DNA from 3 places in the Pseudomonas lurida genome. Region 3 is predicted to be linked to each of the others. Evidence: riboswitches for the same ligand, from Rfam matches in the RefSeq annotation. Region 3 holds a riboswitch; each other region holds the start of a gene.

Region 1 (10,415 bases), 1.9 Mb from region 3:
GTCGCAGTGGCGGTGTTCGAGTCGACAACCTGGGTGACAGTTACTGGAGCAAAACCTTCATCGAAGCCAAGCGCGCACTCGCCATGGCCCCGACTACGGTTACCGCTAGCAAGTAAACTTAAAGTGATACTTGAAGTTTGACGTGTAAGCGCTAGAATCCCTGGACATTGTTGTAATCCGTTCGCGCGAGCTTTGCTTGCGCGTTCTGGTTTTCAGCGTTCGGCAGCGAAAGCCGCATCCAGACCAGGATTGTTCTGCACATGTCGACCTCGGCCCGCCTGATTCTCATTGTTTGCGCCGCGCTGCTCAGCGCCTGCGCAAACCGTCCACCGCCGCCCGCTCCCGTAGCGGTCAAACCCAAGCCGGTGTTCAACTATTCCACGCAAAACTTCTCGCCTGCGGCCGAAGATGTGCTCTTTCGCGCACTGGGCCTGGTCGGCACGCCTTACCGTTGGGGCGGCAACACCCCGGATTCCGGGTTTGATTGCAGCGGCTTGATCGGTTTTGTCTTCCGCGATGCGGCCGGGATCTCCCTGCCGCGTACCACCCGCGAGCTGATCGTGATGCGCGCACAAGATGTCAGCGAGCAGAACCTGCAGACTGGCGACCTGCTGTTCTTCGCCACCGGTGGCGGTTCCCAGGTGAGCCACGCCGGGATCTATGTAGGCGAAGGCCGCTTTGTGCATGCGCCGCAAACCGGCGGTACGGTGAAGCTGGATACCCTGTCCAAGGCGTATTGGCAGAATGCTTACCTGAGCGCCAAGCGCGTGTTGCCAGCAAACCTGGCGCGCAATCCCTGAGTTGACGTCGCTCTACAGGGGAGAGCGGGCTTGCCCGCTCCCCCCTTGTTGTGTGGCGTTCTTGAGATGAGTTATTTAGCTGCCCAAACGCGCCACACCTTATTCCCCACATCATCCGCCACCAGCAAATCCCCCTGCTGATCAATCACCACGCCCACCGGCCGGCCCATGGCTTTCTCATCCTTGTCGAGGAACCCGGTCAGCACATCCACCGGCTGCCCTTTGGGTTGCCCGCCCTCGAACGGCACGAAGATCACCTTGTAGCCACTGTGTGGCTTGCGATTCCACGAACCATGCTGGCCGATGAACGCGCCGTTGCTGAACTGCGCCGGGAGTTTGCTGCCCTCGGCGAACGTCAGCCCCAGAGACGCCGTGTGCGGGCCCACGGCGTAGTCCGGCGCAATCGCCTTGGCCACCAGGTCCAGATTCTGCGGTGTCACGCGCACATCGATGTGCTGCCCGTAATAGCTGAACGGCCAGCCGTAGAAGGCGCCATCCTTGACTGAAGTGATGTAGTCCGGCACCAGGTCGCTGCCGATCTCGTCACGCTCATTGACGGCAGTCCACAGCTGGCCGCTCTGGGGCTCCCAGGCCATGCCGTTCGGGTTGCGCAGGCCGGAGGCAAAGATGCGATGCTCGCCGCTGGCGCGATCCACTTCCCAGATCGCTGCCCGACCCTGTTCGGCTTCAAGCCCGTTTTCCCCGACATTGCTGTTGGAGCCGACGCTCACATACAGCTTGCTACCGTCCTTGCTGGCCACCACGTTCTTGGTCCAGTGGTGGTTGATGCTGCCGCCTGGTAGGTCGACAACTTTGGTGCCTGCTTGCTTGATCGTGGTTTCGCCCGGTTGATAGGGGAAGCGCAGCAGCTTGTCCGAGTCGGCCACGTACAGGTCGTTGCCGACCAGTGTCATGCCAAACGGCGAATTGAGGTTCTCCAGGAAAACCGTGCGGGTTTCCGCGACGCCGTCGTGATCGGCGTCACGCAGCAGTGTGATGCGATTCGGGCTCGGCACCCCTGCACCGGCGCGGCCCATGACTTTTTCCATGACCCAGCCACGAATGCCCTTGGCGTCATCCGGCTTGGGTGGTGCGTTGGTTTCCGCCACCAGCACGTCGCCATTGGGCAGTACGTACAGCCAACGCGGGTGGTCCAGGCCCTCAGCGAACGCCGCCACCTGGGTGCCAGCGGCAGCCGTTGGTTTCGCGCCCTCGGGCCAGCCGATGGCCGGTGCGATGTTGACGGTGGGGATCAGGGTTTTGTTCGGTTCCGGCAACTTGGGCGAAGGCCCGGTGCCGTCGGAGACCTGAAGCGTGGAGCTTTCACCGCAGGCGGCGAGGGTGCCGGCGACCATGATGAGTAGGGCGAGTCTGGTTTTATGCATGGTGTTCTCCTTGATACCTGTAACGGTAGAGGAGGGCGGCGGTGCGATGGTTCAAGTGTAAGGTCAGCTTTAATTGACGCTCCACCCCCAACCCACTAACCTTCGCCGCTTGTTACAGGTGCTCTGTGACCCATGGGTCGACGGAGTGAAACAGGGAAGCCGGTGAGTGAGCGCACTTGTACACAGTGTTGCCGCGATTCCGGCGCTGCCCCCGCAACGGTAAATGAGACAAGACGCTGCTTTTTGCCACTGTATCGCCCGCGATATGGGAAGGCGCCGCGTCGGCCAGCACCTGCTCTCTCTACACAGCAGGCGCACCACTCATGAGCCCGGAGACCGGCCTGAAACATCCAACAGCATCACGGTGGGCGATGCTTGGCTGTCTGTTTTTCTTTTTTCCTGCCCGCCGTTTTTGTCCAGCCCCAACGGAGAGCTGCCATGACCGATTCCCCCGACCGCGACGAACGCCACCTGGCACGCATGCTGCGCAAAAAAGCCGTGATCGACGAGCGCATCGCCAATTCCCCCAACGAATGCGGTTTGTTGCTGGTATTGACCGGCAACGGCAAGGGCAAAAGCAGTTCCGCGTTCGGCATGCTGGCCCGGGCCATGGGCCACGGCATGCAGTGCGGTGTGGTGCAGTTCATCAAGGGGCGTAACAGCACCGGTGAAGAATTGTTCTTCCGCCGCTTCCCTGAGCAAGTGCGCTTCCACGTGATGGGCGAAGGCTTCACCTGGGAAACCCAGGACCGCCAGCGCGATATCGCTGCCGCCGAGGCCGCCTGGGCGGTGTCCCGCGAGTTGCTGCAAGACCCGGCCGTCGGCCTGGTGGTGCTGGACGAACTGAACATCGCGCTCAAGCACGGTTACCTCGACCTCGACCAAGTCCTCAGCGACCTGCAAGCCCGCCCTCCGATGCAGCACGTGGTGGTCACCGGCCGTGGCGCCAAGCCAGAGTTGATCGAAATGGGTGACACGGTCACCGAAATGGGCATGCTCAAGCACGCGTTCCAGGCCGGTATCAAGGCACAGAAGGGCGTCGAACTTTGAATCAGCCCCGTCATTGCCCTGCTGTCCTGATCGCCGCACCGGCATCCGGCCAGGGCAAAACCACTGTCACCGCGGCGCTGGCCCGCTTGCACCGCAACCTGGGGCGCAAGGTGCGCGTGTTCAAATGCGGTCCGGACTTCCTTGACCCGATGATCCACGAGCGCGCCAGCGGTGCGCCGGTGTATCAATTGGACATGTGGATGGTGGGTGAGCAGGAAAGTCGCCGCTTGCTGTGGGAAGCGGCGCAGGACGCCGACCTGATCCTGATCGAAGGCGTCATGGGCCTGTTCGATGGCACGCCGTCCAGCGCCGACCTGGCGCGACACTTTGGCGTGCCGGTGCTGGGCGTGATCGACGGCACGGCCATGGCGCAGACATTTGGCGCGTTGGCCTTGGGCCTGGCGCGTTATCAGCCGGATCTGCCGTTCGCCGGTGTACTGGCTAACCGTGTCGGCACCCTGCGCCATGCGCAATTGCTCGAAGGTAGCCTCACCGAAGGCCTGCGCTGGTACGGTGCGTTGTCCCGCGAGACCGGTATCGAGTTGCCCAGCCGCCACCTCGGCCTGGTGCAGGCGAGCGAACTCAATGACCTCGACGTGCGCCTGGACGCTGCTGCCCAGGCGTTGGGCAGCAGTTGCGAAGTGGCCTTGCCGCCGCCCGTGACCTTTGCCGCACCGCAAGTGATCGAGGCTGAGCCCTTGCTCAAAGGCGTGCGCATCGCCGTGGCGCGTGACGAAGCCTTCGCCTTTACCTACGGCGCCAGCCTCGACCTGCTGCGTGCGATGGGGGCCGAGTTGAGTTTCTTCTCGCCGATCCATGATCGCCAATTGCCTGACGCCGACAGCCTCTACCTGCCCGGCGGTTACCCGGAATTGCACCATCAGGCGCTGTCGGAAAACACTTCGATGCTCGACGCCATTCGTGCTCACCACGCGGCCGGCAAACCCTTGCTCGCCGAGTGCGGCGGCATGCTCTACCTGCTCGACTCGCTGACCGACGTCGACGGCACCCGCGCCGAACTGGTCGGCCTGCTGCAGGGCGATGCCGTGATGCAAAAGAAACTCGCGGCGCTGGCCCTGCAAAGTGTCGACCTGCCTGAAGGCACGCTGCGTGGCCACACCTATCATCATTCCCTGACCAGCACCGAGTGGCAGCCGATTGCCCGTGGCCTGAGCCCCAATGGCGGGCGCGGTGCCGAGGCGGTGTATCGGCAGGGGCGGATGACCGCGTCCTACGTGCATTTTTATTTCCCGTCGAATCCGGCTGCGGTAGCGGCCTTGTTTGCGCCGAGCCTTGAGACCGTTATCGCCGACAAGCCGGCGCCCACATCGACAGTGTTCACCAATCAACCTGTGGGAGCGGGCTCGCCCGCGAAGAGGCCATGACCGATAACGCCTTTCCCGAGGCCGATCGCCAGGCCGTCTACCGCGCTATCGCCGAACGCCGCGACATGCGCCACTTCAGCGGCGGCACTGTCGCTCCCGAATTGCTGCAACGGCTGCTCCAGGCTGCGCACCAGGCGCCGAGTGTCGGCCTGATGCAGCCGTGGCGTTTTATTCGTATCAGCGACCGCACCTTGCGTAGCCAGATTCAACAGGTGGTGGAAGAAGAGCGCGTACGCACCGCCGAGGCCCTCGGCGAGCGCTCCGACGAATTCATGAAGCTCAAGGTCGAAGGCATTCATGACTGTGCCGAAGTGCTGGTCGCGGCGTTGATGGATGATCGCGAGCGGCACATCTTCGGTCGGCGTACCTTGCCGGAAATGGACATGGCGTCGTTATCCTGCGCGATCCAGAACCTGTGGCTGGCAGCTCGCGTCGAAGGCCTGGGCATGGGCTGGGTCTCGCTGTTCGAGCCCCAGGCGCTGGCCGATCTGCTGGGTTTGCCGCCGGGCGCGAAACCCCTGGCCGTCCTGTGCCTTGGGCCGGTGACCGAGTTTTACCCGGCACCGATGTTGCAACTCGAAGGCTGGACCGAGCCTCGGCCATTGAGTGACATGGTGTATGAGAATGCGTGGGGAGTGAGTCAATGAGTGTGGCCTTGTTGTGTGTCGCTGCCGTGGCGCTGGATGCGCTGCTGGGCGAACCGAGGCGCTGGCATCCGCTGGTGGCGTTCGGCAATTTCGCCGGGCGCATCGAGCGACGTTTCAACTCCGGGGGGCGCGGCTGGCGCAGCCATGGCGTGACGGCGTGGTTTATCGCCGTGGTGCCGCTGACCCTGCTGGCCACGGCGTTGTCGTGGGCGCCGTATATCGGTTGGGTCCTGGAGATCCTGGCGTTGTATTGCGCCCTCGGCATGCGCAGCCTCGGCGAGCATGTGATGCCGGTGGCCCAGGCCCTGCGCAGCGACGACCTGGAGCAAGCGCGCAAGCGCGTGAGCTACCTGGTCAGCCGCCAGACCAGTGAGCTGGACCGCACCGAAGTCGCCCGCGCCGCCACCGAATCGGTGCTGGAGAACGGCAGCGATGCAGTGTTCGCCGCAATTTTCTGGTTTGTGGTCGCCGGCGTACCGGGCGTGGTGCTTTACCGCCTGAGCAACACCCTCGACGCCATGTGGGGCTACCGCAACGAACGCTTCGAACGTTTCGGCTGGGCAGCGGCAAAAATCGACGATGTGCTGAACTACATTCCTGCGCGCCTGGTGGCCTTGACCTACGCGGTGCTGGGCAAGACGCGCCTGGCGCTCAAATGCTGGCGCACCCAGGGCCCGACCTGGGACAGCCCCAACGCCGGTCCGGTGATGGCCGCCGGTGCAGGTGCCCTGGGCGTGGCGTTGGGCGGTGCGGCGATCTACCACGGTGAGGTGCACCAGCGCCCGCAACTGGGCGAAGGTCCGGCGGCAGATGCCGATGCCATCGACCGGGGCTGGCAACTGGTGCAGCGCGGCGTATGGTTGTGGCTGCTGATCCTATGTGCAGGGGCGCAATTCTATGCTTGAACACGGTGGCCGGCTGCGCAAGGCAGCGATTCAGTACGGGATAGCCGAGGCCGACTGGCTTGATCTCTCCAGCGGCCTTGCGCCCTGGCCCTGGCCGATCCCCGAGATACCCCTGCGCGCCTGGGCACGCCTGCCCGAAACCGACGACGGCCTGGAGCAGGCCGCCAGCGAGTATTACGGCGCTGCGCATCTATTGCCGGTGCCGGGCTCCCAGGCGGCGATCCAGTTGCTGCCACGCCTGCGCCGCTCCGGCAAGGTCGGCGTGCTGTCGCCTTGCTATGCCGAACACGCTGAAGCCTGGCGCCGCGCCGGTTACGTGGTGCGCGAAGTGCAGGAGCAGGAAGTCGATTTCTTCCTTGATGGCCTCGACGTGTTGGTGGTGGTCAACCCCAATAACCCCACCGGCTTGACCCTCACCCCGCAACGCTTGTTGGACTGGCACTCGCGGCTGGCCCAGCGCGGCGGCTGGCTGGTGGTGGATGAAGCGTTCATGGACGTGACCCCGCAACTGAGCCTGGCGGGCCAGGCGCATCAGGTCGGCCTGATTGTGTTGCGCTCGTTCGGTAAATTCTTCGGCCTAGCCGGCGTGCGACTGGGCTTCGTGTTGGCCGAGCGCAAGCTGCTCAAGTTACTGGCCGAGCAGGTCGGCCCTTGGGCCGTCAGCGGGCCGACGCGGGTGTTGGGCCAAGTGTGTTTGCGCGACACGGCCGGGCAGGTGCAGCAACGCGTGCGATGCATCGAGGCCGGCCAGCGCTTGTTCGCCTTGCTGGAGCGCCACGGCTTTCAACCCCAGGGCGGCTGTGCCTTGTTCCAATGGCTGATCACGCCCCACGCCGAACGCATGCACGAATTCATGGCCCAGCGCGGCATCCTGCTGCGCCTGTTTGTCCACGACAGCAGCCTGCGCTTTGGCCTGCCCGATACCGAGGCCGACTGGCTGCGCCTCGACGAGGCCCTGATCGCCTACAAGGAAGCGACATGAGTACGCTGATGGTGCAAGGCACCACCTCTGACGCCGGCAAAAGTACGCTGGTGACGGCGCTGTGCCGCTGGCTGGTACGCCAGGGCGTCGCAGTGGCGCCATTCAAGCCACAGAACATGGCGCTCAATAGCGCGGTGACGGCCGAAGGCGGCGAGATCGGCCGCGCCCAGGCGGTGCAGGCCCAGGCCGCCAACCTGGCGCCGCACACCGACATGAACCCGGTATTGCTCAAGCCCAACAGCGACACGGGTTCGCAAGTGATCATCCATGGCCGCGCCGTGACCAGCATGAACGCGGTGGCCTACCACGACTACAAAGCCATTGCGATGCAGGCGGTGCTGGCTTCTCACGCTCGATTGAGCCACGCCTACCCGGTGGTGATGGTCGAAGGCGCGGGCTCGCCGGCGGAGATCAACCTGCGCGCCAATGACATCGCCAACATGGGCTTTGCCGAGGCGGTCGACTGCCCGGTGCTGCTGATCGCCGATATCAATCGCGGCGGCGTGTTTGCCCACCTGGTCGGCACCCTGGAATTGCTGTCGCCCACGGAACAGGTGCGGGTCAAAGGGTTCATCATCAACCGCTTTCGCGGTGACATCGCGTTGTTGCAACCGGGCCTGGACTGGCTGGAAGCGCGCACCGGTAAACCGGTGGTGGGCGTTCTGCCCTACGTGATGGACCTGCACCTGGAAGCCGAAGATGGCATCGACCAGCGCCAGATCGACAAGGCGGCGCAGGTGCTCAAGGTGGTGGTGCCGGTGTTGCCGCGCATCAGCAACCACACGGATTTCGATCCACTGCGCCTGCATCCTCAAGTGGACCTGCAGTTTGTCGGCCCGGGCCAGCCCATTCCGGCCTCCGACCTGATCATCCTCCCAGGCTCGAAAAGCGTGCGCAGCGACCTGGCCTACCTGCGCGCCAACGGCTGGGAAACCGCTGTGGCGCGGCACTTGCGCTATGGCGGCAAGGTGCTGGGTATTTGTGGCGGCTTGCAGATGCTCGGCGAGCAGGTGCACGACCCGCTAGGCCTGGAGGGGCCTGCCGGCACCAGCGATGGCCTTGGGCTGCTGTCGTTCAGCACCACGCTGGAACAAGAGAAACAACTGCGCAATGTGCGCGGGCGGTTGTTGCTGGAGGATGCGCAAGTCAGCGGTTATGAGATCCATGCGGGCGTGACGACCGGCGAGGCCTTGTCGAATGCGGCGGTGTTGCTCGATGACGGTCGCAGCGATGGCGCCCAGAGTGACGACGGGCAGATCCTCGGCACTTACCTGCACGGGCTGTTCGAAAGCCCGGCTGCCTGCAGCGCCTTGCTGCGCTGGGCTGGGTTGCAGGACGTGCAGGAGGTTGACTACCACGCCTTGCGCGAGCGCGATATCGAGCGCCTGGCTGACCTGGTGGAGAATCATTTGGATACTGAGTTGTTGCGCAATCTATGTGGGATTTAAGGGTGCGCACGCGTCCCTCCTGTGAGGACTGGCTTGCCTGCGATTTAACTGACGCACCACGCTCAAAATGTGGGAGCGGGCTTGCCCGCGAAGGCGGCCTGACGGTCAACCCATTTCAGCCCACCCGAGGTGCCATCCCATGCTTCAACTGATCCTCGGCGGCGCCCGCTCCGGCAAAAGCCGCCTGGCCGAAAAGCTCGCCAGCGACAGTGCCTTGCCTGTCACTTACATCGCCACCAGCCAGCCATTGGATGGCGAGATGAACGAGCGCGTCGCCCTGCACCGCCAGCGTCGTCCGGACCATTGGGGCCTGATCGAGGAGCCGATTGAACTGGCGCGTGTGTTGCGGGAAAACGCAGCCGCCGGGCAGTGCCTGCTGGTGGACTGCCTGACCTTGTGGCTGACTAATCTGCTGATGCTCGAAGACGCCGGGCGCCTGGCATTCGAGCGCGATCAACTGCTGGAAACCCTGGCCTCGCTGCCGGGTGAACTCATTTTTGTCAGCAACGAGACCGGTCTGGGTGTCGTGCCGCTGGGCGAATTGACTCGCCGCTATGTGGATGAAGCCGGTTGGCTGCATCAAGCCTTGGCCGAGCGGTGTCAGCGTGTTGTCCTGACCGTCGCCGGCCTGCCCCTGACTTTGAAAGGTACTGCGTTATGACTGACACCTGGTGGCTCAACCCTTGTAAGGCGATCGACGCGCAGGCATACGAACACGCTCTGGCACGCCAGCAGCAACTGACCAAGCCGGCCGGCTCTCTGGGCCAACTGGAAGCGCTGGCAGTGCAATTGGCTGGCTTGCAGGGCCAGGTCAAGCCATCGGTGGATCGGCTGTGGATCGCCATCTTCGCTGGCGATCATGGCGTGGTTGCAGAAGGAGTGTCGGCATATCCCCAGGCAGTCACTGGGCAGATGCTGCAAAACTTCGTCAGCGGTGGCGCGGCCATCAGCGTATTGGCGCGGCAACTGGATGCGCAGTTGGACGTGGTCGACCTAGGGACAGTAACGCCGTCCCTGGAGCTGCCCGGTGTGCGTCACCTGAATATCGGCACGGGCACCGCTAACTTCGTCCACGGTCCGGCGATGACCGAGGCCCAGGGACAGCTCGCCCTGCAAGCCGGTCGTGACAGTGCACGGCGTGCGTTGGCAAACGGAACGCAACTGTTTATCGGTGGCGAGATGGGCATCGGCAACACCACCGCTGCCAGTGCGTTGGCGTGTGCCTTGCTTGATTGCCAGGTCAGCGACCTCACGGGGCCGGGCACCGGGTTGAACGCCCAGGGCGTCAGCCACAAGGTGGCGGTGATCGAACGCGCACTGGCGTTGCATGCCGGCCAGCACGGTGATGCATTGCAGACGTTGTTCAATCTTGGCGGCTTTGAGATTGCCGCGCTGGTGGGTGCGTATCTGGCCTGTGCCCAGGAAGGCATCGTGGTGCTGGTGGATGGGTTTATCTGTACCGTCGCGGCGCTGGTCGCGACGCGCTTGAACCCGGCGTGCCGCGAGTGGCTGGTGTTCGGCCATGGCGGTGCCGAACCGGGTCATCGCCATGTGCTGCAGAGCCTCGACGCCAAGCCACTGCTGGAACTTGGCTTGCGCCTGGGTGAGGGCAGCGGTGCTGCGTTGGCGGTGCCGTTATTGCGCCTGGCCTGTGCGTTGCACGGGCAAATGGCGACCTTCGCCGAAGCCGCCGTGGCGGACCGCCCGGCATGATTTTGCACCTGGACCTGCTGCGCCACGGCGAAACCGAACGGGGTGGCGGCCTGCGCGGTAGCCTCGACGACGCCCTCACCGCCAAGGGGTGGGCACAGAT
Region 2 (10,415 bases), 1.5 Mb from region 3:
TGTACTGGGGCTTGAGGCCACCAAGGCGATCAAGAGCCAGATCGCCGAGTCGTTGTATGTGGTTTACGATGACGCGGCGACTCACCGTGCGGGTGAGCTGAAGGGCTGATGTTCAGCGTCCAGATCGTCGACGCTTACCCAGGAGTCAATTAAAGATCACCGTCTGGTCTTTTCGCGAAGGAGCGCACATGACATTGACCGTTAAAACCCTGCTCAACCTGGCCATGGCCAACCCCATCAACGCCGAAATCACCGCGCGCCTGCCCGACCTTGGTGTGGACCAGTGCTTTCTCACGGCGGGCTGCCTGTTCCAGGCGGTGTGGAATCATCAGTCGAATTTGCCTGCGGCCCAGGGCGTCAAGGACTACGACGTTTTCTACTTCGATACGGACCTTTCCTACGAGGCCGAAGATGCGGTGATCCGCTCCGCTGAAACGCTGTTCCAAGACCTGGGCGTGAACGTCGAGGTGAAGAACCAGGCGCGGGTGCACCTTTGGTACGGTCAGCGGTTTGGCCGGCCTTACCCGCAGTTGCACACCGCCAAGCAGGGCATCGACCGTTACCTGGTGGCGGGTACGTGCATCGGTTTGGAGATTGCGACGGGCGAGGTGTATGCGCCCTATGGGTTGGAGGATGTCGCGCAGGGCGTGCTGCGTATCAACCCGCGGCATCCGGAGCGGGAGCTGTTTGCGCGCAAGGCCAGCAGTTATCAGGCGCGGTGGCCTTGGTTGAGGATTGTGGCGCCTGACTAGCGTGAGTATGGCGGTGATGCCTGCACGGTGTGGGTCGGTAGGGCGTGGCGAACCCTTCGCAGCCTCGCTGGGGCTCGACTGCTCCCACAGTTGATCGTGGTCACGGCTGAAATCCCATCGTTAGACACACTGGAATGCAGCAGCACAGCAGCCCCCCTGTGGGCGCTGTCGAGCTTCAGCGAGGCTGCGAAAGCGGTAGGTCAGGCGATAAAGATACCCCGCACTGCCAGTGCCCACCGGTAGATCGGCAGTGAACTTTTACCCGTGTGCGACACGTCCAAGCATTGAAATGCTCAACCAAGGACCGACCATGACTTTCTTCATCTTCCTGCTTGCCTGCATCGCCGCTGCCAGTACCGGCATTATCTTCAAACCCGGCGCCTGGTATGAATCCCTCGTAAAGCCCAGCTTCACCCCACCCAATTGGTTATTCCCGGTGGCGTGGACGATTATCTACCTCTTGCTGGCCTGGGCCGGTTATCGCCTCAGCCTCATCCCGGGCAGTGAGGTGGTGTTGGCATTGTGGGCAGCGCAGATTGCGTTGAACACGCTGTGGACACCGGTGTTCTTCGGTGCCCATCGCATCCTCGCCGGAATGGTGATTATCGCGGTGCTGTGGGTGACCGTGGCGGCGATGGTGGTACTGGCGGTGCGCCTGGACCTGATCACCGGCTTGATCCTGTTCCCTTACCTGGCGTGGCTGTGTGTGGCGGCGGCGCTGAACTTCTCGATCCTGCGGAATAACCGCTGATGGCCCATAAACCCTGGCCTGCCAGTGAGCCTGAACGGGCCGAGATGCGCCGCTTCAACCAAAAGCTCGCCTGGCTGCCGCGCTTTAAAATCCGTAATCGCATCACGCCGCGCTTGATCCAGGCATTGCTGCGCGCCAGCCAAAAGATCAAGCGCTCGCCCGTGGCTGAAAGCCGACCCGTAGGCTCTGTACCCGTGCGCATCCTGCGCCCAAGCGGCAAGCCCAAGGGCGTGGTGCTGGATATCCACGGTGGCGGCTGGGTGATCGGCAATGCGCAGATGGATGACGACCTCAACCTGGGCATGGTCAATGCCTGTGACGTGGCGGTGGTGTCGGTGGATTATCGGCTGGCGGTCGACACGCCGGTCGAGGGCCTGATGGACGACTGCCTGGCGGCGGCGCGTTGGTTGCTCACCACTGAAGAGTTTGCCGGCCTGCCGGTGATCGTGGTCGGCGAATCGGCCGGCGGGCATCTGGCGGCGGCGACGTTGCTGGCGCTCAAGCAGTGGCCGGAGCTGCTCCAGCGTGTGCGCGCAGCGGTGTTGTATTACGGCGTCTACGATTTGACTGGAACGCCGAGCGTACGCGCGGCGGGGCCGCAAACATTGCTGCTGGACGGGCCGGGCATGGTCGAGGCGCTGCGCATGCTGACGCCGGGGTTGAGCGATGACGAGCGTCGGCAGCCGCCGTTGTCACCCCTGTATGGTGACTTCAGCGGCATGCCGCCAGCGTTGATGTTTGTCGGCGAACTGGACCCGTTGAAGGATGACACACTGTTGATCGCAGAGCGGTGGCCTGGCGCTGAGGCACATTTGTTGCCAGAGGCGGCGCATGGGTTTATTCATTTTCCGGTGGTGATGGGGGCAGCAGTGCTTGCCTACAGCCGCGAATGGATAAGCCGTCGAGTGAGTGGGGCAGTACTCAGTCTTCCAGCGTCCAAGTAGTCTTACGCCTCTTCAAACCAAGGAAAGCACGTGCCCGTGAACGCATTGACCCTACGCCCGGCGCGTGTGACCGACCTTCCGTCAGTCTACCGAGGGGAGTTGGCCTACATCCAGCAATGGGAACCCACTCACGAAGCCGGTTGGCGCTCGCAGGTGGAGCGCAACCTCGCGCTGTGGGTGGACAACTTCGAGCGGTTGACGGTCGCTGCGCTGGACGGGCAGTTCGTCGGTTATTCGCTCTGGAAACCCGAGGAAGGCTTCGCCGAGCTTTACACGATCAATGTCAGCGAAGCTGAGCGGCGCAAGGGCATCGGTCGGGCGTTGCTGGAGGCGTATGCGGTGGCGGCGAGGGACGGTGGTTGCACGCATTTGAGTTTGAGCGTGCGCCCCGACAACCCAGCCCGGCTGATGTATGAGCGCGCAGGGTTTGTGCAGGTGGGGACCGGTTCTCATGGCTATCTTCGTTATGAACGAGCGGAGGGCCTGGGAACTTAAAACCTGATCAACTGGTCAGGTTAATCAGTTGCTCCTCTCCCTCAACAAGGACTTCCCCATGCGCGAATACACCCTCGACTACCGGTTCAACGACGAACCCCGCACCCATGTGTTCGAACTCAAGCAACCCGAGTTGGCGATGCATGAAGCGGCGTTGCACTTGCTGCAGTTGCATTTTGGCGATGCGGAGAATGGCTTGATCCTGCCGCCTGCTGATGCGACGCCGGAGCAAATTCTGGAGCAGGCGCAGGTGGTGGGGATTACGCAGATCGAGGTGGCATGAGCCCAAGGCCGATCATTCAGGCGGTCAAGGCCGCGGATATCCCAGAGGTGCTGGCGTTTGTGCTGGCGGCCCGTGCCGAGCTGTTCCCCACGCTCAGCGCGACGGGGATGCCGGCGGACCTGGCGCAGTTCGAGGCGATCTATCTGCACGGCGATGGGCGATTTCTTGTCGCGCGTGATGAGGGCCAGATCGTCGCTGCCATTGGTTATTTGCCCTATGACGGGCGTTTCCCGCAGTTAAATTACCAGGGCCTCAAGACGGTGGAGGTGGTGCGCCTGTTTGTGCGGCCGGCGTTCCGTCGCTTTGGCTTGGCGGGCGAGCTGTACCGTGCGCTGGAGGCGTTGGCCACAGCGGATCGGGTAGCGGCGATGTACCTGCACACCCATCCGTTTTTACCGGGAGCGATTGATTTTTGGCTTCGCCAAGGCTTTGAAGTGGTGGACGTGGAGGCGGACCCAGTGTGGCGCACGACGCATATGCAGCGTTGCCTCTAACACCATACCCTCACGAATATCCTGATCAGTTCGGACGCAACCGCAGAATCTGCGCGCCATCAAATGGGTCTGTCAGGTAATGCGCCTGCACCCCGAAGGTTTCCTGCAAGCGCTGCGGTGTCAGCACCTCCAGCGGTTTGCCCAGCGACACCAGCCGCCCGTGATCCAGCACCGCCAAGCGGTCACAGGTCAGCGCCTGGTTGAGGTCATGCAGGGCAATCAAGGTGGTGACGGGCAAGCCCTGCACGCCTTTTAGAATCCCCAGTTGGTGCTGGATATCCAGGTGATTGGTCGGCTCATCCAGCAACAGAATCTGCGGCCGTTGCGCCAATGCGCGGGCGATGTGCACACGTTGGCGTTCCCCGCCCGAAAGGCTGCGCCAGGCGCGTTGGCTCAGGTGGGTGGCGTCGACGTCATGCAAGGCCTGTTTCACGATGGCGTCGTCTTCGCTGGACCAGGGGCTCAGTGCCGACAACCACGGCGTACGGCCCAGGGCCACGGCGTCGAACACGCGGATGGCGTCGTCGGTGTCAGCCTGCTGTTCCACCACCGCCAGTTGCTGCGCGATGGCGCGGCGCGACAGCTTGCCCAAGCGCTGGCCACCCAATAACACCTCGCCGGACGCCGGTGTGCGCAAGCCGGCGAGCAACTTGAGCAGGGTGGATTTGCCGGAGCCGTTCGGCCCGACGATACCGAGGGTTTCGCCCAGGTGAACCTCCAGGTGGATGTCGCGCAGCAGCTCGACCTCGCGCACCTTGAAACCCAGGTCCGTGCAGCTCAGCACCGTCATCGCGCGTTTCTCCGGCCGATCAGGATCAGCGCAAACACCGGCGCGCCGACCAGCGCAGTGACCACGCCGACCGGTATCACCTGGCCCTTGATCAAGGTGCGTGACAGCACATCCGCCGCAATCAAAAACAGCGCGCCACCCAAGGCACTCGCCGGCAGCAAGCGCGAATGCCCGGTGCCAAGCAGCAGGCGCACGGCGTGGGGAATCACCAGCCCGACAAAACCGATGGAGCCGACAATCGACACCATCACCGCTGTCACCAGGGCTGCGCAGCCTACCAGTACAAACTGCACGCGGCGCACCGGGATGCCGAGGGATGCCGCCGAGTCGCTGCCGAAGGTGAACGCATCCAGCGCGCGACGGTGCCACAGGCACACGGCCAAGCCAGCGACAGCCACCGGCACGGCCAGCCACACCGAGGGCCAGCGTACGCCGCTGAGGTTGCCCAGCAGCCAGAACATGATGCCGCGCGCTTGCTCGGAGCTGGCCGACTTGGTGATCAGGAACGCGGTGAGCGCATTGAACAGCTGCGAGCCGGCGATGCCCGCGAGGATGATCTGGCCGGTGCCGCTGGCCGAACCACTGGCACGCGCCAACAGGATCACCAGTGCAAATGCTGCCATCGCGCCGACAAACGCGCCGGCCGACAACGAAATCAAGCCGCCGCCCACGCCCATCAACGCCACCAACACCGCGCCGGTCGAGGCACCGGCGCTGATGCCCAGCAGGTACGGATCGGCCAGCGGGTTGCGCAACAGCGACTGCAGGATCACCCCGCAGGTCGCCAACCCCGCACCGCAGGCGGCGGCGACCAGGGCGCGCGTGAGGCGGTAGTTCCACACCACGCCTTCATCGATGGGGTCGAGCACGTAGCCGGCCGCCCACAGTTTGTTGGCGAGTACCTGGAGCACGACCTGCGGCGAGATGGCGGTTTCGCCGATGGCCACGCCAGCGAGTACGGCGGCGAGGAGCAGGGCCAGGGCGAGCAGGGTACGCATCATTTCGGCAGGTCGTAGCCGTCGATGGCCGTGGCCAGTTGTTCAAGGCCATCGAACATGCGGATGCTGGCCTGCAACGCCAGGGCGTCGAGGATGATAATGCGGTTGTTTTTCACCGCGTCCATGTTGCGGGTCACCGGGTCGCTGCGCAGAAACGCCAGTTTCTTTTCATGGTCGTCGGCGGGGTAGCGGCGGCGGTCCATGCGCGCGATCACCAGGAAGGTCGGGTTGGCCTTGGCAATGGTTTCCCAGCCGACGGCGGGCCACTCTTCATCGGACTGCACCACGTTGGACAGGCCGAGGGTTTGCAGCATGAACTCCGGAATGCCTTTGTGGCCGGCCACGTAAGGGTCGCTGGCCATCTCCGAACTGGAGAACCACACCAGCGCGCTGGCCTGCTTGAGGCCTTTGCCCTGTGCCGTGGCGACGGACTTGGCCAGGCGGGCCTTGAGTGCGTCGTTCAACTGCAGGCCACGATCCTGTACATCGAAAATCTGCGCCAGCTGGCTGATGCTCTTATAAATAGTCTCGATGTGGAACGGCTCCAGTCGCGTGCCGTCAGCGCCTACCAGGTTGTCCTTGCCTTCGCAGTCGGAGGGCAGCAGGTAGGTGGGAATCTTCAGTTCATGAAATTGCTCACGGGTGCCGACCACGCCTTGTGGCCCGACCACCCATTCCAGCTCGGCAGCCACCAGTTGCGGGCGCTTGGCGATCACGGCCTCGAAGCTCGGCTCATTATTGGCCAGGCGCTCGATGCTGTCGTTCTGCGCCTTGTATTGCGGCAACACGCTGTTGAACCACAGCGAGGTGCCCACCACCTTGTCGCCCACGCCCAGCGCATACAGCATTTCGGTGGCGGCCTGGCCGATGGTCACGCTGCGGGCAGGGGCTTGCTGGAAGGTGAGGGTGCTGCCGCAGTTTTCCACCGTCAGCGGGTAGTGGGTGGGTGCAGCGTGGGCCAGGGCACAGAAGCCAATGCCGGTAAGCAGGGCGGTAACGCGTGGCAGCATGGAGCAATCTCCGAGTGAACCGTACGTGGAACTGGGGAGGCACGGTTTGGAAATACACCCTCGAGCGCTGTGGTTGAGGCAGGCAAGCGTGTCCTTCCCGGACACCCCGCCGGTTAGTTATTGAGCGTGAGCCGGCAGGTCTCCTGACTGATGCATCGTCGCCAGGCTCCGGCCTTCCCGGACAAGGTCCAGTGGCATCAAGGAGCAGGCTCAGCACCTACAGTTGCGGGGGCAGTTCCGATTGGCGCGAGGGTACGGCGCTTCGGATTCCCTATTAGTCCCGTTTGGGAACCGGCGCGGTATGGTAGTCGATCGCGAGGTTTAACGGGAGGCCGTGAAGCCAACGGTAGCTCTTTGATGGTGGGGCTCCTATGATGCGCAGCCAATGGATCGCTTTATCACAAGGAATACACAGTGAAATCGTTCGTCGCGCTCGCCCTCGTCGCCACCCTCGCCGGTTGTGCCGCCCAAGGTAAATCTGAACAACAGATTCTTGACGAGGCCGCCACCGCCTATGTCAAGTCGATGCCGGCCGGGTCGGACAAACTCCGTTTGCACTCGATGAGCATCCCCAAAAGCGGGATGTTCGGCGATACCCTGGCGATTTCCATGGCCGGTGAGCAAAACGCCGCCTACCTCAGGGGAGAACTGCTCGATGCCAAGCGCTTGGGCGATGTGTTCTTTTTGATTATCGGTGCCAGCACGCCGGTTGATGTTGCCGTGATCAGCAAAGCCGTTGAGGGGCAGGACTTGAAGGGGATGCAGATTTATTACTCGGGCACTGATGCGCAGAAAGACAAAGTGCGTGCGGCGGTCGAGAAAACCCAGGCGCAGTTTCATTACATCAATGCGCAATGAGGGCCCGCCCGTTGCCTCGCCTGCTGCCTGTCACCCTGCGATCCTGAAATGTGGGAGCGGGCTTGTTCGCGAAAGCGGCCTGACCGTCAACCACCATCTGCCTGTCACCCCGCGATCCAAAAATGTGGGAGCGGGCTTGCCCGCGAAGGCGGCCTGATAGCCGACCTGGATGTTGGATCAGACCGGGTACATATCCGTTATTTAGGTTACGGCTGATATTGGTTCCGCTCTTACAGCGGGTCACTTTGGAAAAGAGCCCCAAAGTAACCAAAAGGCTCTTGCCCCAACACTCGGCACCTCGCCTAGGCTCGGTGTGCCCGTAATCCGACAGGGATTTGGGGGGCCGCCGCCACGCGCCCTCCATGGCGCGGGGCGGCTAAACCGGCATCCCTGCCGGTTTACCCCCCAAATCCCTGTCGAATTCCGGCCAGCGTGTTTGATGGGGCGCCTGAAATCAAAAGCAAGATCAAGATCAAGATCAAGATCAAGAGCGGCTCGCTTTGCATCGTGGTTAGCGATGGTTGTCGACGACGCTTAACAGGTGGGTGCTGTTTGAAGCGCTGGTCACAGACGAATGTCTTCGGGGCCTTGTATCAGTGCTTCAATTCGTGTGCCGGTGGCGCGTTCTTCGTTGCTGAAACCGTCGTAGTCGGCGAGGTTGGCGAAGCGGATGCCGGTCAGGCGTTCTATCTGGATCACGCTGCGCTGGTAGGTCCTGAGCTGGCCGAACACCAGGTCCAACTGGCCGAGCTCGCGGCTCTGGTCAATCATGTAGGCACTGGCAGAAGGCTTGCCGTCGTCGCTGAGGTAGGCGACGACTTTCCAGAAGGCCTTCGGGATCTGTACGCCTCGGTACACACGGTCGTCGTCAGCGAACACCGGGCCGGTGAACACCGTGGCCCGGGCTTTCCAGCGTTGCGTGTTGTCGAGGATGTAGTCTTCGAGCTCCAGCCAGGTCTTCTGGTTGAACCCGCTCATCTGCGGCGAACAGTTGGTGAAATGAAAGGTATCGACGTTGGCGGTTTGCGCCGCGTCGCCCCAGTTCGGGTCTTGGCGGCGGACCAGGTGGCCGCGATCGAGGCCATTACTGGCATAGAGCGCTTCGCCCACCTGCGCATCGTTCGGCAGGCGACCGTCGTAGGCCCAGGTGTCGTTGCTGCGAATAATGTCCACGTGCTGGCCGCCGTCGATGTTGACGCCCACATACAGCGCAAGTCGCTTGGCGCGTGACATCGTTATCGAGAAGTGCGTGTAGTCCAGGCGCTGCTGTGTATCGCCCGCCAAGGCCTCCTCGACCGTGGGCCAGGGCACCCCGAAGCTGCCGAGAAAATCCTCGGCATAGCCGCCCCGGTCCTTCAAGTCTTTGGCCGAAGTGACACGGGGCGTCGTCGCTCGCGCCTCCAGTAGCGTAGGGCTCGGCGCGATCAATGGGCGCAGGTCGGCGAGCCTGGGGCGGTACGAAAGGTCGATTTTGGCTTTACGTGCTGGCATCGGTAAGTCCTCCTTGGATAAACACGACTGCAACATAAGTTAATGACAATTGATGATGCGCGTTAACCCCTGGGGACTATCCTCAAACGGTCACCCGGACGTTCACCACACGCCAACAGGGAGCCAGCCAATGTGTGATCGCCATTACCGTAACCCGATTTTCTGCCTGATACCGCCCTATATGCTCGACCAGATCGCGCGCAACGGCGACAAGGCGCAACGGGAGGTCGCGTTGCGCACGCGCGCCAAAGACAGCACGTTCCGCTCGTTGCGCATGGTCGCCGTGCCCGCCAAAGGCCCGGCGCAAATGGCCCTGGCCATGGGCGCAGGCAAGCGCCGATCGATCTACAGCGCCAACGGCACCGATAGCCTGCCAGGCACGCTGATCCGTGGCGAAGGGCAGCCCGCCAGCGGTGATGCCGCAGTGGACGAGGCCTATGACGGCCTGGGCGCCACGTTCGATTTTTTTGACGAGGTCTTTGATCGCAACTCCATCGACGACGCCGGCATGGCACTGGACGCGACCGTGCATTTTGGCCAGGACTACAACAATGCCTTCTGGAACTCGGCCCAGATGGTGTTTGGCGATGGGGACGCGCAGTTGTTCAACCGCTTCACGGTGGCCCTTGACGTGATCGGGCATGAGTTGGCCCATGGTGTCACCGAGGACGAGGCCAAGCTGATGTACTTCAACCAGTCCGGGGCGTTGAACGAATCGCTGTCGGACGTGTTCGGTTCGTTGATCAAGCAATACGCGTTGAAGCAACGCGCGCAAGACGCCGATTGGCTGATCGGCAAAGGGCTGTTCACCCAGAAGATCAAAGGCAGTGCCCTGCGCTCGATGAAAGCCCCCGGAACGGCGTTTGACGACAAGCTGCTGGGCAAGGACCCTCAGCCCGGGCACATGGATGATTTTGTGCAAACCTACGAGGACAATGGCGGGGTGCATATCAATTCAGGCATTCCCAACCATGCGTTCTACCAGGTGGCGACCAAGCTGGGCGGGTTTGCCTGGGAGCGCGCGGGGCGTATCTGGTATGACGCGCTGCGTGATGCGCGACTGCGGCCCAACTCCGGGTTTTTGCGTTTTGCTCGCATTACCCATGATGTTGCCGGCCGACTCTACGGCGCGAACAAGGATGAACAGAAGGCGGTCCAGGAGGGTTGGAAAGCGGTCGGCATTTCTGTCTGACGTGAGGAACAGCCATGCACATTTCGATCAAGGAAAACGGTGGGCCTGGGTTCTTTCCGGGCCTGGCCAAGCCGCAGACGGTGGAGCTGGACACGCTGCCCGAGCAGGACCAGCAGGAGTTGCGGCAGCTTATCGAGGCCTCTGACTTCTTTCAGCTGCCGCAAAGCAAAGCGCCCGAGCGCGGTAATCCGGGCGAGGTGCATTACACCCTGACGGTGACCGAGGGCCAGCGCGAGCACACCGTGTGCGTACTGGCCCCGGTGAAGTCGCAGGCGCTGGATGGGCTGGTGCAGTGCGTGCGTCGGCATATCCGCTGCTGAGGTTCAGGTGCGCGCGTTTGCAGTACTCGCCAGGGAA
Region 3 (10,415 bases):
CCGATGCGCCAGGCGGTGGTGGTGGGCAGGTTGCGTACGTCGACGGTGAAAAAGTTGCGCCCGGTCGGCAGCACATCCAGACGCCCGCGACTCGGCGCACCACTGGGGCCCGCGGGCACGAAACGGCCGTTCAAGGCGTCCAGCAACCCACGCATTTCTGCCGGGCCGCAGGCGTCCAGGCGTGGCGCAACCACGATACGCAGGCTTTCGATGACCGCCTTCACATCCTCCCAGCCAGGCGCTTCCAACTGTTCAAGCGGCCCTTCCAGCGCCTGCTCGATCAAGCGCGCCGCGTACAGTTCGAGGCGCTCGCGGGTATCGCCGGCGGTGCGCCACAACTGCCCGTCGATCGTCTGCAACACCAGCGGCCGGCGCCCGGTCCAGGGTTCGGCCAGGGCGCAGTCCAGCGGGTCGAAGCCCAGCTCGAACGCCTTGGCCAGCACCCGCAGTAAACTCGACTGCGGGCCACGGCCGTCGCCACGCGGGATGCGCAGCAAGGCGAGCAAGGTATCGATACGCAAGCGCCCCTCCGGCGACTCGCCGAAGATATGCAGGCCGTCGCGAATCTGCGACTCCTTCAAGTCGCACAGGTAGGTGTCCAGGCGCGGCAGCCACACCGCCGCCTCTGTATCGCTTTGCAGCTCGAGTTCCTGGTCGATGCGGGTTTCACGCACCAGTTTGAGAATGTCTTTCTGCAGCTCCAGAGCGCGGCGCGGATCCAGCAGCTGCGCTTCGTAATACTCGTCCGCGAGCAGCTCCAGATCACGCAGCGGGCCATAGGTTTCGGCACGGGTCAGCGGCGGCATCAGGTGGTCGATGATCACTGCCTGGGTGCGCCGCTTGGCTTGGGCGCCCTCGCCAGGGTCGTTGACGATAAACGGGTAGATGTTCGGCAGCGGCCCCAGCAGCGCGTCGGGCCAGCAGTTTTCCGACAGCCCCACGCCCTTGCCCGGCAACCATTCCAGATTGCCGTGCTTGCCCACATGGATCACGCCATGGGCACCGTAGGTGTGGCGCAACCAGAAGTAAAACGCCAGGTAAGCATGGGGCGGAACCAGGTCCGGGTCGTGGTACACCGCGCTGGCATCCACCTGATAACCGCGTGCCGGCTGGATGCCGACAAAGGTCAGGCCCAGGCGCAGGCCGGCGATCATCAGGCGACCGTCGCGGAACATCGGGTCGTTGTGCGGCGCGCCCCAGCGTTCCAGCACGGCCTGGCGGTTGGCCTCGGGCAAGCGCTTGAACATCGCCTCGTAGTCCTCCAGCGCCAGGCTTTGATGGCACGGGCGCAGGTCGAGACCGTCCAGGTCATTGGTGACGCCGCCGAGTAAAGCGTGGATCAGCGCCGTGCCGCTCTCGGGCAAGCTGTCCGGCAGCGGATAGCCTTCAGCCTGCAAGGCCCGCAGGATATTCAGCGCCGCCGCGGGCGTGTCCAGGCCAACGCCGTTGCCGATACGGCCGTCGCGGGTTGGGTAATTGGCAAGGACCAGCGCAATGCGTTTGTCCGCAGCGGGCACTCGCGCCAACTCGACCCAACGCCGGGCCAGCTGCGCGACAAAATCCATGCGCTCGGGCGCGGCGCGGTAGCAGACCACGTCCGACTGGCTGCGCTCACTGCGCCAGGCCAGGTCCTTGAAACTGATCGGCCGGCTGATGATGCGCCCGTCCAGTTCGGGCAAGGCGATATGCATCGCCAGGTCACGCGGGCCGAGGCCCTGCTCGCTGGCCTCCCAGCCGGGCTGGTTGTCTTGGGCGCAAATGGCCTGGATCACCGGGATATTACGGCGAAACGGGCGTAAATGCGGCGCTTCGGGGCTGGATTGGGCAAAGCCTGTGGTGTTGAGGATCACCGCCGCGCCTACCTCATCCAGCACGTCCTCGACCACCGCCAGGCAGCCGGGCTCTTTCAAACTGGCCGCCGCCATGGGCAACGGGTTAAGGCCCGCAGCCTGCAAGCGCTGGCAGAACACGTCGATAAACCCGGTATTGGCCGCCTGCAAATGGGAGCGATAGAACAGCACCGCCGCCACCGGCCAGTCCGCGCTCCAGTCGGCCTGCCAATCATGCAGGCATGCACTGGCGTGATGCGGGTGATAAATCGCCGTGCGCGGCAGGGTTTGTGGCGCTTCCCAGGCGTAGTCCCGGCCCAGGTAACCACTGGCCAGGCAGCGATAGAAATTCAGCGCATTCGCCAGGCCGCCCTGGCGCAGGAAGTGCCAGAGGCGATCACGCGCTTGTACGCCAACGGTGCTCAGGTCACTGAGCTCCGGGTCCGGTCTGTCATCCCCCGGCACCAGAATCAACTGCACGCCGCGCTCGGCCAGTTCCACCAGGCGCTCGATGCCGTAGCGCCAATAACCGATGCCGCCATGCAGCGAGATCAGGATGACCTTGGCGTGGCGCAGCACTTCATCGACGTACAGGTCGACGGAGGCATGGTTCTGCACCTGCATCGGGTTGGCCAGGCGAAAACTGGGGTAGTCGTCGGGCAGCTGCTGGGCCGCTTCGGCCAGCAGCGCCAGGCTCGAATCACCGCTGCACAGGATCACCAGTTCAGCGGGGGTCTGGCCGAGGTCGGCAATGTTGTCGTCCGAGACGAAACCACCGGGCTGGGTCCTGAGCAGGTGCATGGGTTAGACGCTGAGCGCGGCGCGCAATTGCGCTTCAAGGCCCGCCGCATCGAGCTCCTGGCCGATCAGCACCAAGCGCGTGACGCGCGCTTCGTCGGCGCCCCAGGCACGGTCGAAATGCTTGTCGAAACGCGTGCCCACGCCCTGGATCAGCAGGCGCATCGGCTTGTTCGGGATAGCAGCGAAACCTTTGACGCGCAGGATGCCGTGTTGCACCACCAGTTGCGTCAGGGCCTCGAGCAGCAGCGCTTCGTCAGCTTGTGGCAGGTCGATGGAGATCGAGTCAAACGCATCGTGGTCGTGGTCGTCTTCACCCTCGTGGTGATGATCGTGATGGCTGTGGCGGCCGTCGATATGTTCTTCGGAGCCGGCACCCACGCCAATCAGCACGTCCAACGGCAAGCGACCGCTGCTGGCTTCGACGATCTTCACCGCGGGTGGCAGTTCTTCGGCGACTTCCAGGCGCACGCGGGCCAGGTCTTCGGCGCTGATCAGGTCGGTCTTGTTGAGGATCACCAGGTCGGCGCTGGCCAACTGGTCAGCGAACAGCTCATGCAGTGGCGATTCGTGGTCCAGGTTCGGGTCGAGTTTGCGCTGGGCATCGACCTGGTCCGGGAATGCGGCGAAGGTGCCAGCGGCCACGGCCGGGCTGTCGACCACGGTGATCACCGCGTCAACCGTGCAGGCGCTGCGGATTTCTGGCCATTGAAAGGCTTGTACCAACGGTTTTGGCAGGGCCAGGCCGGAGGTTTCGATGAGGATATGGTCGAGGTCACCACGACGGGCGACCAATTCGCGCATCACCGGGAAAAACTCTTCTTGCACCGTGCAGCACAGGCAGCCGTTGGCCAGTTCGTACACGCGGCCGTTGGCCTCTTCTTCAGTGCAACCGATGGAGCACTGCTTGAGGATCTCACCGTCGATGCCCAACTCGCCGAACTCATTGACGATGACCGCAATGCGGCGGCCCTGCGCGTTGTCGAGCATGTGGCGCAACAAGGTGGTTTTGCCCGAACCGAGGAAGCCGGTAACGATGGTGACGGGAAGTTTGGCCAGTGTTTTCATCGGATGCCCTTGGGGGCGGGCATACGGGACGATAGGCCCTGCGACGGCGCGCAGCAGCGGATTTCGTCACCGGATCACCCCGCCCGGTTGAATTGGAAAATCGGTTACGAGGCAGGTCTCCTGGCTTGGGGCATGCGGGTCTTGCGACCGGCGCTGGCTGCGCCTTCCCGCCGGATGGCAGTGGCGTGGCAGTCAGATAAACCCTTTACAGTTGCGGGGGCAGCCGCGGCTTGGACCGCGTTCCCTTCTTAGCTTCGGCCTGGGCTGAAGAACCTCGAGGGTGCAAGGCTACGCAGTGCTTGGGGGATGGTCAATGATGGGTTGGGCTTGGCTGGGCTCGCTCGTGTACCTATCCGATATTCAGGTAACGGATAGGCACCCAACAACTCAATTGACTCCCATCCTGCGCCCATGCTCTCCTACACACCTTGTTTCGGGTGCCCTTCACAGGGTGAAACGGGAAACCGGTGCGTCATAGCGATATGACCAGTCCGGTGCTGCCCCCGCAACGGTAAGCGAGCGAAGTGTCACGGCCACTGTGCAAATGCATGGGAAGGCGACGCTTTGAGGACTCCCCAGGAGCCCCCTCGCAAGCCCGGAGACCGGCCCGAAAATTCAGATAACAAACCCGCGGTGGGCGGGCGCTGTTCAGAACCCTGCGTGCCTGGCTCGCGGGGTTTTCATGCGCTCGTTTCACCCTGACACCCAGAAGGGACGCGCCATGTCGATCATCAGCAGCACCTCACACACCACCAGCAGCTCCGCTACCCTGGGCCAACGCCTGACCGCCGCCATCGGCGCGTCGATCCTGGGTGCGTGCCTGGTGTATTTCGCCGGTTTCTCGCACATCGAGGCGGTGCACAACGCCGCCCACGATACCCGCCACAGCGCCGCGTTCCCGTGCCACTGAGACCTGCCGACATGATCAAGCGTATTGCGCAAACCGCCGGTTTCACCGGCCTTCTGGCCGCCCTGCTGCTGACCTTGCTGCAAAGCTTCTGGGTCGCCCCGCTGATACTGCAGGCGGAAACCTATGAAAACGCCCCGGCCGCCACTGAAGTGGCCCATCAACATGCCGAAGGTGCTGCCGCCCACACCCACGATGCCGAAGCCTGGGAGCCGGAAAATGGCTGGCAGCGCGTCCTGTCCACCACAGGTGGCAACCTGGTGGTCGCCGTCGGTTTTGCGCTGATGCTGGCCGGCCTCTATACCCTGCGCGCACCGACCCGCACGGCCCAGGGCCTGCTCTGGGGCCTGGCCGGTTATGCGACGTTCGTGCTGGCACCTACCTTGGGCCTGCCGCCTGAGTTGCCGGGCACCGCCGCCGCCGACCTGGCGCTGCGCCAGACCTGGTGGATCGGCACCGCCGCGTCTACCGCCGCCGGTATCGCACTGATCGTATTTGGTCGCAACTGGCTGCTCAAAGTGCTGGGCGTGGCGATTATCGCGGTACCGCACGTGATCGGCGCGCCGCAGCCAGAGGTGCATTCGATGCTGGCACCGCAAGCCCTGGAAGCGCAGTTCAAAATCGCTTCACAACTGACCAACGTCGCATTCTGGCTGGCCCTGGGCCTGATCAGCGCTTGGTTGTTTCGCCGCAACCGCGACGATCAATACTCCGCATGACACGAGTGGTCGGCCTGGGGTGCCAGCAAGGGTGTGATCTTCACGCACTGCTGGCCTTGTTTGATAGCGCCCTCGCCGAGGGCGGTATCGAGCGCGACAGCATCACCGCGCTGGCCACTATCGACCGCAAACAGAATGAACCAGGCCTCCTGGCACTGGCCAAAGCGCTGGAACTGCCGTTGCAGTGCTTCAGCGCCGAGCAGTTGGCGGTTTTTGAACACCGCCTGAGCCACAAGTCGGACGTTGTGTTTGCCCATACCGGCTGTTATGGCATCGCCGAAAGCGCCGCCCTGGCCTTGGCGGAACAGCTCGGCAACGCCCCTGCCCGCTTGCTGATCACCCGCAAAAAGACTGCCCGGGCCACCTTTGCATTGGCATGCGCCGGGTAAAAATCTGATAATCGCCCCTTCCGATCATGAGCATCCTTCATGCTCGCCCGTTTTCCATCAGGATTTTCCATGACCGTCTACTTCATCGGCGCAGGCCCCGGCGACCCGGAATTGATCACCGTCAAAGGCCAGCGGCTAATCCGCAGTTGCCCGGTGATCATCTATGCCGGCTCGTTGGTGCCTGCGGCGGTGCTGGAAGGCCATCAAGCGGAGAACGTGGTCAACAGCGCCGAACTGCACTTGGAACAAATCATCGACCTGATCAAGGCTGCCCATGCAAATGGCCAGGATGTGGCCCGCGTACACTCCGGTGACCCAAGCCTGTATGGCGCGATTGGCGAACAGATCCGCCATTTGCGCGAGCTGGGCATCCCGTTCCAGATCATCCCCGGGGTCACCGCAGTCGCCGCTTGCGCTGCGCTGCTGGAAGCGGAACTGACCCTGCCCGACATCGCCCAAAGTGTGATCCTGACGCGCTACGCCGACAAAACCAGCATGCCAGCCGGTGAAGACTTCGACAGCCTGGCACGGCATGGCACGACCATGGCGATTCACCTGGGGGTCAATCACCTGGACAAGATCGTCGCCGAATTGCTGCCGCACTATGGCGCGGATTGCCCGATTGCCGTGGTGCACCGGGCGACCTGGCCGGATCAGGACTGGGTGGTGGGCACGCTCAGTGATATTGCCGACAAGGTCACCGCGAAAGGGTTTCGGCGCACCGCGCTGATCGTGGTGGGCCGGGTATTGGCGAGTGACAGTTTCAGTGAGTCTTCGCTGTACCGGGCCGGGCATGCACACCTGTATCGGCCGTGACAAACAACCTCACAAAAAACACATAACATGCTGATTTATATTGGATAAATCTCACTAAATGGACTGACTTTCCGGTGATATTTGCATCGTGTTATCAGTTCGGCAGCCGGCACACTGCAATCGCTGAACAGCCAATGCCTACAGTTAATGGTAAACGTCAGATAAATAGCGCAAGCCACTGAATTTTAAGCATAAAAAAACGGCGCTCACGGGGCGCCGTTTTTTCTGATCGCAGTGAACGCCTTACTCAGTAGTAGGCGTTTTCTTTCTGCGTGTGGTCGGTCACGTCACGTACGCCCTTGAGCTCCGGGATACGCTCGAGCAGGGTGCGCTCAATGCCTTCACGCAGGGTCACGTCCGCCTGGCCGCAGCCTTGGCAGCCGCCGCCGAACTTGAGCACCGCGATGCCGTCCTCGACCACGTCGATCAGGCTGACCTGGCCACCGTGGCTGGCGAGCCCAGGGTTGATCTCGGTTTGCAGGTAATAGTTGATGCGCTCGTTGACCGGGCTGTCGGCATTGACGTTGGGCACCTTGGCGTTCGGCGCCTTGATGGTCAACTGGCCGCCCATACGGTCGGTGGCGTAGTCGACCACCGCGTCGTCGAGGAAGGCTTCGCTGAAGGCATCGATGTACGCGGTGAAGCTTTTCAGCCCCAGGGCGGTGTCTTCAGGCTTCTCTTCCCCAGGCTTGCAGTAGGCAATGCACGTCTCGGCGTATTGAGTGCCGGGCTGGGTGATAAAGACGCGGATGCCGATTCCTGGGGTATTCTGCTTGGACAGCAGGTCAGCCAGGTAATCGTGGGCGGCGTCGGTAATGGTAATGGCAGTCATGGAAACTCCTCACAGGCTTGCCGGCAGTTTACGCCAAAATATTACGCAGGTACAAAGTCCTAGTGTTTTTGTCGGGATAGGCATTTCTGGGAGGGGGTGTACATATCCGTTATTTGGGTGATGGCGGGTATTCCCAAAGTCACCAAAGGGCGCTTGCACCAACACTCGGCACCTCGCCTAGACTCGGTGTGCCTAAGATCAAAATCAAAAGCAAGAGCGCGGCGGCCTCAAAACCAACCTGTTACTGAGCGGCGATCTCGGTCAAATGTGGGAGCTGGCTTGCCTGCGATGGCATCCACTGGCTGTGCCTGATGCACCGAGTCGCCTGCATCGCAGGCAAGCCAGCTCCCACAGAAAAGCAGGTATAGGCTTAATCTCCCAGCCAAGCGCGGCGGCCTCAAAACCAACCTGTTACTTAGCGGCGATCTCGGTCAAATGTGGGAGCTGGCTTGCCTGCGATGGCATCCACTGGCTGTGCCTGATGTACCGAGTCGCCTGCATCGCAGGCAAGCCAGCGCCTACAGAAAAGCAGGTATAGGCTTAATCTCCCAGCCAAGCGCGGCGGCCTCAAAACCAACCTGTTACTTAGCGGCGAACTCGGTCAAATGTGGGAGCTGGCTTGCCTGCGATGGCATCCACTGGCTGTGCCTGATGTACCGAGTCGCCTGCATCGCGGGCAAGCCAGCGCCTACAGAAAAGCAGGTATGCCCCGGCCCCCACACACCCCCTCACAGATTCTCATACCGATTCATGTCCAACACCCCTTCTTCCACCGGCGTGGTCTCACGAATGTACTGCGACAAGTCATGGAAATACTGCCAAAACAGCGGATGACTGCGTCGCACCCCCCACCGATCAACAATTTTCTCGAAGCGCTTGGCATCGTGAGCCTGCTCCATCTGCGCAACAAACTCAGGCACTTCAAGCGCCGGAATATTGAACATGAAGTTCGGATAGCTGCTCAGCACGCCGGGATAAATCGTCACCGTATCCAAACCCGGCTGGTAGCGATAAGCCTCCCCCAGCAAAAACGCCACATTACTGTGGGCACGGTTACGCACCATGCTGTAGACCACACGCTGACCGCCGGCCGTTTCGATTCGCAACATCGTGGCTTCAGGCAGTTGATCGATAACCTTGAGCCCGGCCGCCGGGCGTGAAGTCAGACGGCTGAGCGCCTGCTCCGCCTCCTGCAAGGCCGGGTCGATACCGTCGCGAGAGCAATAAGCGCCGCTGCAGCGGTTGATCGGATCCGGGCTGGCGTTCAAATCGCCGTAATGACTGAGCAACTGGCTGGCAAAGTCGCGCTTCGGATCGTTCTCGCTCAGGTGCAGGCCGGTCGGCTTGTCATCATCAATCGCCTCATAGTCCAGCCACAGCTTGAGCTTGCCGCTGTTCTGGTACCAGTCGTCCATGTAGCCATCGCGGGAGTCGGCAGGCATCAGGCGCAGGAAGTTCTGCTCGGCGCCGTTGCGGATCAGGTCGAAGTACAGCCGGGTCTGGGCCTGGTGCGACACATTGCCGAACACATCGAAATTCACCGCCAACTGGTAATACGTGCGCTCCAGCAACGGGTAGTCGAACAGCCACATCGTCTGCGGTACTTCGCCGATCAAGCCTTTGGTCACCGAGGCGCTGTCGAAATGACGGAAGATGCTCAACAAGGCATTGTCATTGCCCGCCCACAGGCTCGACCAACTCGGCGGAGGCAGGTCGGCGTAGCTGTCGCGGCGCAGGGCCTCGTATTCGTTGCGTTTGTCGCGATACGCCAGCCACAGGCTGAGCACACTGCCGACGTCATCGTTCTGCCCGGGCATGGCCAACAAGGGTGTGGCCTGGCCGCGATAGCGCGCATCGGTGATGTACAGGTCGTGGTCAGGGTCCTGGAACAGGGCCCAGAAGTTGTCGCGGATCACGTCCGTGGCGATCTGCCCACGGCAGACCGGCCCGCGAATAAAGGTGCGTACGAAGTATTCGGCGTTATCCAGCATGAACTGGTAACGCGCCTTGGCCGGGATGGCTTCGAAGGTGTCGAAGGGGTTGGCGCGCCGTCCAGGGCCGTAGCCCGGCAAGGCATTGACCTGCCAGCTACCGGCGTAGAACAGCGCCTTGATACGCGCCATCTTTGCGGCACTGAACGGGTACGTGATGTGGGTTTTATGCACGATCACGCCCTGCACCGGCCACAGGCGGTAATACACCTGGGTGCCGGGGTCATCATTGGGGCGGCGCGTGGCGATCAGATCGATCGGCTGGCCGCTCGGCGTGCGCGAACGCACCCACTGGAAGAAATGCCCTGGCTCGCCGTTCTCGAAGTAAATGTGCGCAAGGTACAAATGCTCGAACAACCAGCGCGCCACCAGGCTTTCGCGGGCGCCGGGCTGATTGAACAGGTTCTCCCACTGTTGGACTTGCAAGGCCTCCTTGGCACTTGGCGCCAGGCCTTGTTCATCAATCGGGGCGCCAGAGGCGAGCCAACGTTGCAGGGTCTGGTATTGCTGGTCGGTCAAGCCCGTAACAGCCAGTGGCATGCCTTCCCTGGGATGGGCACCCGCGTAGGCATTGAACTCGCCGGGCATGGCGCACATATTTTCGCGGTTCAGGCCCAGCACGATGTCATCCGGCAACTTGGCGTTGGGTTGCAGTGGTGCGTTATGGCCCAGTTCCAGCATGCGCGCCATCAAGGCGGCCTGGCTGCCCTGGGCGTCCAGCACCGAGTAGAAGCCCTTCTGCTGCCAGGCTTGCTTGCCAAAGGCGTCATAGAACAAGCGGGTGGTCGGCGTGGCCTGGCTGCGTTCGCCATCATAGACAGGCACTTTGCTCGCACCGCGCGCCGCGCCTTCGGCACTGCCGAGGTTGAGCTGGCAAGCGGAGTCGTAGCAGGCGTGGCAGGCCACGCATTTCTCGGTGAAAATGGGTTGGATGTCGCGGGTATACGAAATCGCCGGGGCGGGTCCGTCGGCCTGTGCAATGCAGGCGACCAGTGCCAGGACGGCGCTGGTGATGAGGCGAAGTGACATGTATCCGGTCCCGATTCAATGCGTGCGCTGGAAAATT

The links. Region 3 has a riboswitch for cobalamin ahead of ATH90_RS12165 (CbtB domain-containing protein). Riboswitches for the same ligand answer to the same signal wherever they lie in the genome.
Region 1: another riboswitch for cobalamin. It lies ahead of cobO (cob(I)yrinic acid a,c-diamide adenosyltransferase); the one in region 3 lies ahead of ATH90_RS12165 (CbtB domain-containing protein).
Region 2: another riboswitch for cobalamin. It lies ahead of ATH90_RS18805 (ABC transporter substrate-binding protein); the one in region 3 lies ahead of ATH90_RS12165 (CbtB domain-containing protein).

Annotation. Positions count from the first base shown of each region.
Region 1 is NZ_PDJB01000001.1:4,563,134-4,573,548, reverse strand. Features, by position in the region: gene ATH90_RS20675 (C40 family peptidase) at 1-116, shown strand, start outside; gene ATH90_RS20670 (C40 family peptidase) at 261-800, shown strand; gene ATH90_RS20665 (PQQ-dependent sugar dehydrogenase) at 872-2,185, opposite strand; cobalamin riboswitch at 2,285-2,544, shown strand; gene cobO (cob(I)yrinic acid a,c-diamide adenosyltransferase) at 2,624-3,235, shown strand; gene ATH90_RS20655 (cobyrinic acid a,c-diamide synthase CobB) at 3,232-4,620, shown strand; gene bluB (5,6-dimethylbenzimidazole synthase) at 4,617-5,267, shown strand; gene cbiB (adenosylcobinamide-phosphate synthase CbiB) at 5,264-6,172, shown strand; gene cobD (threonine-phosphate decarboxylase CobD) at 6,165-7,154, shown strand; gene ATH90_RS20635 (cobyric acid synthase) at 7,151-8,602, shown strand; gene cobU (bifunctional adenosylcobinamide kinase/adenosylcobinamide-phosphate guanylyltransferase) at 8,742-9,263, shown strand; gene cobT (nicotinate-nucleotide--dimethylbenzimidazole phosphoribosyltransferase) at 9,260-10,315, shown strand; gene cobC (alpha-ribazole phosphatase family protein) at 10,312-10,415, shown strand, end outside.
Region 2 is NZ_PDJB01000001.1:4,156,718-4,167,132, reverse strand. Features, by position in the region: gene ATH90_RS18850 (hypothetical protein) at 1-109, shown strand, start outside; gene ATH90_RS18845 (nucleotidyltransferase family protein) at 189-752, shown strand; gene tspO (tryptophan-rich sensory protein TspO) at 1,063-1,503, shown strand; gene ATH90_RS18835 (alpha/beta hydrolase fold domain-containing protein) at 1,503-2,447, shown strand; gene ATH90_RS18830 (GNAT family N-acetyltransferase) at 2,484-2,942, shown strand; gene ATH90_RS18825 (hypothetical protein) at 3,001-3,225, shown strand; gene ATH90_RS18820 (GNAT family N-acetyltransferase) at 3,222-3,719, shown strand; gene ATH90_RS18815 (ABC transporter ATP-binding protein) at 3,745-4,509, opposite strand; gene ATH90_RS18810 (FecCD family ABC transporter permease) at 4,506-5,510, opposite strand; gene ATH90_RS18805 (ABC transporter substrate-binding protein) at 5,507-6,517, opposite strand; cobalamin riboswitch at 6,634-6,828, opposite strand; gene ATH90_RS18800 (hypothetical protein) at 6,932-7,375, shown strand; gene ATH90_RS18795 (DNA/RNA non-specific endonuclease) at 7,940-8,866, opposite strand; gene ATH90_RS18790 (M4 family metallopeptidase) at 8,997-10,058, shown strand; gene ATH90_RS18785 (protealysin inhibitor emfourin) at 10,073-10,378, shown strand; gene ATH90_RS18780 (MFS transporter) at 10,382-10,415, opposite strand, start outside.
Region 3 is NZ_PDJB01000001.1:2,696,691-2,707,105, reverse strand. Features, by position in the region: gene cobN (cobaltochelatase subunit CobN) at 1-2,630, opposite strand, end outside; gene cobW (cobalamin biosynthesis protein CobW) at 2,634-3,695, opposite strand; cobalamin riboswitch at 3,789-3,987, opposite strand; cobalamin riboswitch at 4,114-4,320, shown strand; gene ATH90_RS12165 (CbtB domain-containing protein) at 4,417-4,605, shown strand; gene ATH90_RS12160 (CbtA family protein) at 4,617-5,321, shown strand; gene ATH90_RS12155 (cobalamin biosynthesis protein) at 5,318-5,710, shown strand; gene cobM (precorrin-4 C(11)-methyltransferase) at 5,780-6,526, shown strand; gene nfuA (Fe-S biogenesis protein NfuA) at 6,774-7,358, opposite strand; gene ATH90_RS12140 (fatty acid cis/trans isomerase) at 8,087-10,378, opposite strand.